Linked DNA regions of Mucilaginibacter gracilis. Each later gene encodes a partner of the first gene's protein in a complex. Links are inferred from orthologs where the notes say so. Each region holds a gene or a part of one and is shown in the gene's direction. Other genes may lie near its edges.

Evidence for each region.
Region 2: the proteins of BDD43_RS07190 (region 1) and secY are in contact, whole or in part, in a crystal structure (PDB 3DIN), measured with the Thermotoga maritima proteins. The link is inferred for Mucilaginibacter gracilis from one-to-one orthologs. Residues at the interface, in WP_004082002.1 of Thermotoga maritima: Glu261, Ala262, Arg263, Lys300, Ala301, Arg302, Thr303, Ile304, Ile305, Leu323, Tyr324, Asp325, Pro326, Val329, Ser330, Tyr333, Ile336, Lys340, Phe345, Val349, Glu363, Phe364, Tyr374, Ser375, Gly376, Gly377, Glu393, Ile395, Thr482, Ser483; in WP_004081795.1 of Thermotoga maritima: Glu108, Gly109, Glu110, Glu111, Ala236, Glu237, Arg238, Arg239, Ile240, Thr241, Ile242, Gln243, Tyr244, Ala245, Arg246, Arg247, Val248, Thr249, Gly250, Arg251, Arg252, Val253, Tyr254, Gly256, Ala257, Ser258, Thr259, Tyr260, Leu261, Pro262.

What each region holds. Positions count from the first base shown.
Region 1 is NZ_RBKU01000001.1:1,669,507-1,674,230, forward strand. What follows is about bases 348-4,424. They hold BDD43_RS07190 (preprotein translocase subunit SecA), read left to right. Parts: upstream 348-744; coding sequence 745-4,224; downstream 4,225-4,424. Other genes in these bases: BDD43_RS07185 (hypothetical protein), read right to left, coding at 348-525; BDD43_RS07195 (SPOR domain-containing protein), read left to right, coding at 4,339-4,424. In the rest of the region: BDD43_RS07180 (hypothetical protein), read left to right, coding at 1-278; more of BDD43_RS07185, read right to left, coding at 307-347; more of BDD43_RS07195, read left to right, coding at 4,425-4,724. UniProt on the Escherichia coli protein: Required for protein export, interacts with the SecYEG preprotein conducting channel.
Region 2 is NZ_RBKU01000001.1:433,225-436,188, reverse strand. It holds secY (preprotein translocase subunit SecY), read left to right. Parts: upstream 1-795; coding sequence 796-2,133; downstream 2,134-2,964. Other genes in the region: map (type I methionyl aminopeptidase), read left to right, coding at 2,141-2,926; rplO (50S ribosomal protein L15), read left to right, coding at 343-789; rpmD (50S ribosomal protein L30), read left to right, coding at 159-338; rpsE (30S ribosomal protein S5), read left to right, coding at 1-151. UniProt on the Escherichia coli protein: The central subunit of the protein translocation channel SecYEG. Consists of two halves formed by TMs 1-5 and 6-10.

The sequences.
Region 1 (4,724 bases):
ATGCGGTATCCTTTGCCGGAATGGTAAAGATTAACGAGAAAGATTATGTGCAACTAATGCGCGAAAAAACTGAAGAATTTCGCATCGTATTTGTTGACTGGATACGTGGATTTGATAAAAGCTATGATATCCCCGATAATTGGGCCATTCGTTTTGATACCAGCACACCAGAGCAGGAAAAACTTGAAGAACTGATGTTTGACGATGATAAGTTTATGGATGATTTTGACGAACATCTTGGAGGTGATGAAGACGAAGCGGAAAGTGAAGATGATTAAATTGCCAGCCAGCCATTTAACGGTATGGCTATTTTAAATGCTTTTTAACCTCTTCAATTGTGTTTAACTTCATCTTGCCATACTTATATTTCTTTTCGCGCCTTAATATTTCTTGCTTCTGCTCATCATTAAGCACATTGTCTTCTTCTATCTTATAGTCCAAATCAAAAGCTTCAATTACTGCTACCAAAGCTTTAAGCACTTTTGGATTATGTTTTTCATCCAAATAAATTTTCAATTCAGCCATATTCAAATTTAATGATTTACAAATCAAATTGCCACTTGTTATATAAACCCATTCAAAAAAATCAAACATCAACCACATAATTAACACCTGTTAATATACTAATAATCTTCCCCGCTTAACTTTTCGGCAAATAAACCGTAATTTCGCCTGTCATTATGGCCTTTAAATTGCTATGGCGCAATTGTTGAATAAGTCATAATTTATTATAAAATATAAACCATGTTGGGATTTATCAGTAAGCTTTTTGGTAACAAGAGTGACAGAGATGTCAAAGCAATACAACCTATAGTTGAAAAAATTAAAGCTGAGTTTGCCAAATTAGGCTCACTAAGCAACGACGAATTGAGGGCCAAAACGCTCGATTTTAAAGAAAGGATAGCCGCCGGGCTGGCCGATATTAATGCCGAACTGCAATCGATAAAAGAGCAGGCCGAAGACCCGGAAATGGATGTTGCCCAAAAGGTTGATTTGTACAGTGCCATTGATAAAATGGAAAAAGACCGCAACAAGGCACTGGAAGTTATTTTATTGGAGATATTGCCCGAAGCTTTTGCCGTGGTTAAAGAAACCGCCAAACGCTTTACCGAAAATAAAACCATTGAAGTTACCGCCACCGAGTTTGACCGTAACCTGGCCGCCCGTAAAAAAAATGTGCTTATTAATGGCAGCAAGGCCATTCACCACAATACATGGTTAGCCGCCGGTAACGAGGTTACCTGGAACATGGTACATTACGATGTACAATTATTGGGCGGTGTAGTACTGCACCAGGGTAAAATATCCGAAATGGCTACAGGCGAGGGTAAAACGCTGGTAGCTACCCTGCCGGCCTATTTAAATGCCATTGCGGGCCAGGGCGTACATATTGTAACTGTGAACGATTACCTGGCCAAGCGCGATAGCGAATGGATGGGCCCTTTATACGAGTTTCACGGTTTATCGGTTGATTGTATTGACAGGCACGAGCCAAACAGCGAAGAACGCCGCAGTGCATACCTGGCCGATATAACTTTTGGTACCAACAACGAATTTGGTTTTGACTACCTGCGTGACAATATGACACGCACACCCGAAGAATTGGTGCAGCGTAAATTACATTATGCAATGGTTGATGAGGTGGATTCGGTATTAATTGATGATGCCCGTACACCGCTCATCATATCGGGCCCTATTCCGCGCGGAGACGAGCATGAGTTTTACGAATTAAAACCGCGTATTGAGCGTTTGGTAAATACCCAGAAAAACTATGTACAAGGCGTACTAAACGAAGCCAAAAAATTAATAGCCGAAGGCAAAACAGATGTAGATACAGGTGGGTTGGCATTATTGCGCGCACACCGCGGCTTACCTAAAAACAAAGCACTCATTAAATTTTTGAGTGAGGGTAACCACAAAACCATTCTGCAAAAAACAGAGAACTATTACATGCAGGATTCGGCAAAAGAAATGCCGAAAGCTGATGCCGAACTGTTTTTCATCATCGACGAAAAAAACAATCAGGTTGAGTTGAGCGAAAAAGGTATCGAGTTAATCACAACTTCGGGCGAAGACCCGCACTTTTTTGTGATGCCCGATGTTGGTACCGAAATTGCCGAAATTGAAAAATCAACCCTGAGCATTGAAGAAAAGGTAGCTAAGAAAGACGCCTTGATGCGCGATTTCTCTATCAAGTCCGAGCGTATCCATTCTATCAATCAATTGTTAAAGGCTTATACCCTGTTTGAAAAAGATGTTGAATACATTTTAGACGAAGGCAAAGTAAAAATTGTTGACGAGCAAACGGGCCGTATTATGGATGGCCGCCGTTATTCCGACGGTTTGCACCAGGCTATCGAGGCTAAAGAAAACGTAAAGGTTGAAGATGCATCTCAAACCTTTGCAACCATCACCTTGCAAAACTACTTCCGTATGTACCACAAACTTTGCGGTATGACGGGTACTGCCGTTACCGAAGCAGGTGAGTTTTGGGAAATATACAAACTGGATGTGGTTGAAATACCAACCAACACGCCAACCAGCCGCAGCGATTACCAGGATTTGGTTTACCGTACCGTTCGCGAAAAGTACAATGCCGTAGCTGCCGAAATACAAACCTTAGTGTTCCCGTATTCGCACTACGAGCCGCAATACGAAAAAGATAAAGAAGGCAATTTAAAAATGAAGGATGGTAAGCCCATCCCTAAATTTGATAGTGCAGGTAAAGTTGTTCCGCAGTTGGATGGTAAGGGCAGCCTTATCCCGGCACCAAACCCTTTAACAGGCGAGTTGGAGCCGCGCGTAGGCAGGCCGGTACTGGTGGGTACAACTTCGGTAGAAATATCCGAATTGTTGAGCCGCATGTTAAAACTGCGTGGCATTAAGCACAACGTTTTGAATGCCAAAATGCACCAAAAAGAAGCCGACATTGTTGCCGAAGCAGGTAAAAACGGTACTGTAACCATAGCAACCAACATGGCTGGCCGTGGTACCGATATTAAACTTGGTGCAGGCGTTAAAGAAGTTGGCGGTTTGGCCATTGTGGGCACCGAGCGCCATGAGTCGCGCCGGGTAGACAGGCAGTTGCGTGGTCGTGCCGGTAGGCAGGGCGATCCGGGTTCGTCGCAATTTTTCGTTTCGCTTGAGGATAACCTGATGCGTTTATTCGGTTCAGAGCGTATATCTGGCCTCATGGTAAAAATGGGTATCGAAGAGGGCGAAGTGATACAGCACTCCATGATAACCAACTCTATTGAGCGCGCGCAAAAAAAGGTGGAAGAAAATAACTTCGGCATCCGTAAACGCTTGTTAGAGTATGATGATGTGATGAATTCGCAGCGTACAGTTATTTATACCAAACGTAAAAATGCCCTTTTTGGCGAACGTTTGGATGTGGATTTGAGCAACACCATTTTTGATGTTACTGACGATGTGGTTGGCGAATACAAAGCCGAAAATAATTACGAAGGCTTTAAGCTGGAAGTGATACGCCTGTTCTCGGTTGATATTGACGTTACCGAAGACGAGTTTGCATCGCTATCTGCCATAAAATTAACCGATAAGGTTTTTGGGCAGGTGACTGATTTTTACAAACGCAAAGCCGAAGCCATAGCTGCACAGGCGTACCCGGTACTAAAAGATGTTTACGATAACCGCCAGGAAATTGAAAACATCATAGTTCCGTTTACCGATGGCATACATGGTTTGCAGGTTGCCGTGCCGCTTAAAAAAGCGATTGAGAACCACGGGCTTGAAGTATTTAAGTCGTTTGAAAAGATAGTTACACTTACCTATATCGATGATGCCTGGAAAGAGCATCTGCGCGAAATGGACGAGTTAAAGCAATCGGTACAAAATGCCGTTTACGAACAAAAGGACCCTTTATTGGTTTACAAGTTTGAGGCTTTTGAATTGTTCCGCGCTATGCTGGCCAATGTGAATAAAGAGATTGTGAGTTTCTTATTCAGAGGCGGCATCCCGATGCAACAGGAAGAGGATGTGCGCGAAGCTAAACCACAGCCAAAAACAGATATGCGTAACATGCGTACATCAAAACCAGAGCTTGCCCAGGAAACCAACGGTGTGCCCGATATGTTTGATGATACCCGCGAACCGCAAAAACAAATGCCGGTACGAGCCGAGCAAAAAATTGGCCGTAACGACCCATGCCCTTGCGGAAGTGGTAAAAAGTTTAAAAACTGCCATGGTGTAGGTGTGGCGTAATAAGCCCCACCCAACCCTCCTCGGTAGGGAGGGCTTTTAGAAACAAAAATTTGTAAAAACGCGCAATTCAAAAGTCTCCCCTACCGGGGGAGATTTAGAGGGGGCTTTCATATCATGAAAACGAGCAATACCACATCCTCATTAAGCCGCAAAGCTATTGGGTGTGGTATTGCTTTTTTTATGCTCTTTTCGGTAACTTCTTTAGCCCAAACCAGGGGCAAGCTAACCGTAGTTAAAGATCCGCGTATCGATTCGCTTATTGCTTTGCGCCTGGCACTTAGTAAAATGCCCAATTCAAATGTGGGTGTATATGCGCCAACATCGGGCAGGGGCTTTAGGGTGCAAATATTTTCGGGCTCCAACCGTACCGATGCTTATAACGCCCAATCAAAGTTTAACAATCTTTATCCCGAGCTTAAAACCTATATTATTTACAGCGAACCCAATTTTAAGGTGCGCGCCGGCGATTTTAGAACACGCTTAGAGGCCTCAAAATTACT
Region 2 (2,964 bases), 1.2 Mb from region 1 along the record:
AGGTGTGCATAATGTATTAGCAAAATCAAAAGGTTCATCAAACCCCCACAACGTGGTAAAGGCAACAGTTTCGGCATTATCGCAAATGCGCGATGCTTATACTGTAGCTCAACACCGTGGCGTTAGTTTAGGTAAAGTATTTAACGGATAATCAGATCATGGCAAAAATCAAAATAACACAGATTAAGAGCGTGATCGATAGAAGTGAGCGCCAGAAAAGAACCATCGAAGCATTAGGTTTGAAAAGGATCAACCATAGTGTAGAAGTTGAGGCTAATGCAGCTATCATCGGCATGGTTAGGAAAGTAAATCATTTGGTAGCAGTAGAAAACATTTAATGTTATGAATTTAAGTAATCTGAAACCTGCAGAAGGTTCTACTAAAAATAGAAAAAGAATCGGTCGTGGTACCGGTTCAGGTCGTGGTGGTACATCAACACGCGGCCACAAAGGTGCCGGCTCACGCTCTGGTACTTCAACCAAAGTTGGTTTTGAAGGTGGCCAGATGCCATTACAACGCCGTGTGCCTAAGGTGGGCTTTAAAAACGCTAACCGCGTTGAATATGTAAGTGTAAACTTAGATGCTCTGCAAGGTTTGGCCGAACAATATAACATCACAACAGTTAATTTTGATACCCTGAAAGAACATGGTTTGGTATCGAGAAACGACTTAGTGAAAGTATTGGGTCGTGGCGAATTAAAGGCTAAGTTAGAAGTTACAGCACATGCATTTTCGGCCACTGCGCAAAAAGCAATTGAAGCAGCAGGCGGTTCCATCGTTAAGTTATAAATTTCAATGAAGAAATTTTTCGAAACTTTATCCAATATCTGGAAGATAGAAGATTTAAGGGTGCGTATTATCAACACAACCTTATTTCTTCTTATTTATCGTGTAGGTTCATTCGTGGTGTTGCCTGGGGTTGACCCGGCATCACTAACCAATCAAAAAGGTAAAGAAGGTCTGATGGGCCTTCTTAACATGTTTGCGGGCGGTTCGTTTTCGCGCGAGTCTATTTTTGCCTTAGGTGTAATGCCTTATATTTCCGCTTCAATTGTGGTGCAGTTATTGGGTATTGCAGTTCCGTATTTTACTAAATTGCAAAAGGAAGGTGAAAGCGGACGTAACAAACTTAACCAATGGACGCGTTACCTAACTATTGGTATAACTGCTTTACAAGCCATTGGCTATGTAAGTTCACAGGTTAGCACCAAATTAATACCTGAGCCATACTTTACCATTTTATCGGTATTTGTATTAACCGCAGGTACATTATTTGTAATGTGGTTGGGTGAAAAAATCACTGATAAAGGTATTGGTAACGGTATATCGCTAATTATTATGGTGGGTATCATTGCACAATTGCCTGATGCGTTGATTAAGGAATTTTCGTCCCGTGTTAACGGTATTGGCGGCCCATTTGCTTTTATAGTTGAAATTATAGCTTTAATAGCTGTTGTAATGTTCACTATATTAATAGTACAGGGTACCCGCAAAATTGCTGTGCAGTACGCAAAACGTATAGTTGGCAATAAGCAATATGGTGGTGTTAGGCAGTACATACCTTTAAAAGTTAATGCAGCCGGTGTTATGCCAATTATATTTGCCCAGGCTTTAATGTTTATCCCAGGAATGATATCGCAGTTTTTCCCTAAGATAGCATCGAGCGGTATTTTAATTGCACTATCTGATTATACCTCATGGGGGCATAATTTGATGTTTGCGATATTGATTATCATCTTCACTTATTTTTATACGGCTATTACGGTTAATCCTAACCAAATGGCTGATGATATGAAAAAGAACGGTGGCTTTATACCAGGTATTAAACCAGGTAAATCAACTGCCGATTATATTGATGGTGTGATATCAAAAATTACCTTACCTGGTTCGATATTTTTAGCTATCATAGCCATATTGCCGGCTATTGCAGCTATGTTCCAGGTATATGGCCCGTTTGCGCGCTTTTTTGGTGGAACATCACTAATAATTTTGGTAGGTGTTGTGTTAGATACTTTGCAACAGATAGAAAGTCATTTATTGATGCGTCATTACGATGGTTTGATGAAAACCGGAAGAATACAAGGACGTACGGCTATCCCTACTGCAGCAGGTACAACGCCTCCGGCAATATAATAGCCTAATGTCTAAAATTAATTATAGGTCGGCTGAGGAGATAGAGCTGATAAGAGAGAGCTCCTTACTGGTATCTAAAACACTTGGCGAGGTAGCTAAGGTAATAGGGCCAGGTGTAAAGACCATAGAACTTAATAAACTTGCAGAAACCTTTATTCGTGATAACGGTGGGGTTCCTGCATTTTTAAACTATAACGGTTTTCCGTATTCTCTTTGTATTTCACTCAATAACCAGGTTGTACATGGTTTCCCGAGTAACCATGTGTTGGTTGAGGGTGATCTGGTGTCTGTAGATTGTGGTGTGGTAAAACACAAGTATTATGGCGATTCGGCCTATACATTTGCTATAGGTGAGGTTAGCGAGCAAACTAAATTGTTGATGCAGGTTACCAAAGAATGTTTGGTTTTGGGCATTGATAAAGCGGTTGCCGGCTTGCGTATTGGCGATATTGGTTATGCAGTGCAAGAGCACGCTGAAAAAAATAATTTTGGCGTTGTTAAGGAGCTGGTTGGCCACGGTGTTGGCACCCGGTTGCATGAAAAGCCGGAGGTGCCAAATTACGGCAAAAGAGGAGCTGGTATTAAGCTGGAAGAAGGTATGGTTATAGCCATTGAGCCTATGATTAACGCTGGCAGAGCCGGAGTTAGGTTTTGGGACGATGGATGGACGGTATCGACCATTGACGGCAAAGTATCAGCACATTATGAGCATACGGTGGCCATTAGCAAGGGTAAGGCAGATATACTTTCAACATTTTCGTATATAGAAGATATTTTAAGTAAAAAAGAGTAAAATATAAAATAATTTATTTACTTTTGCATCCCGCTTTT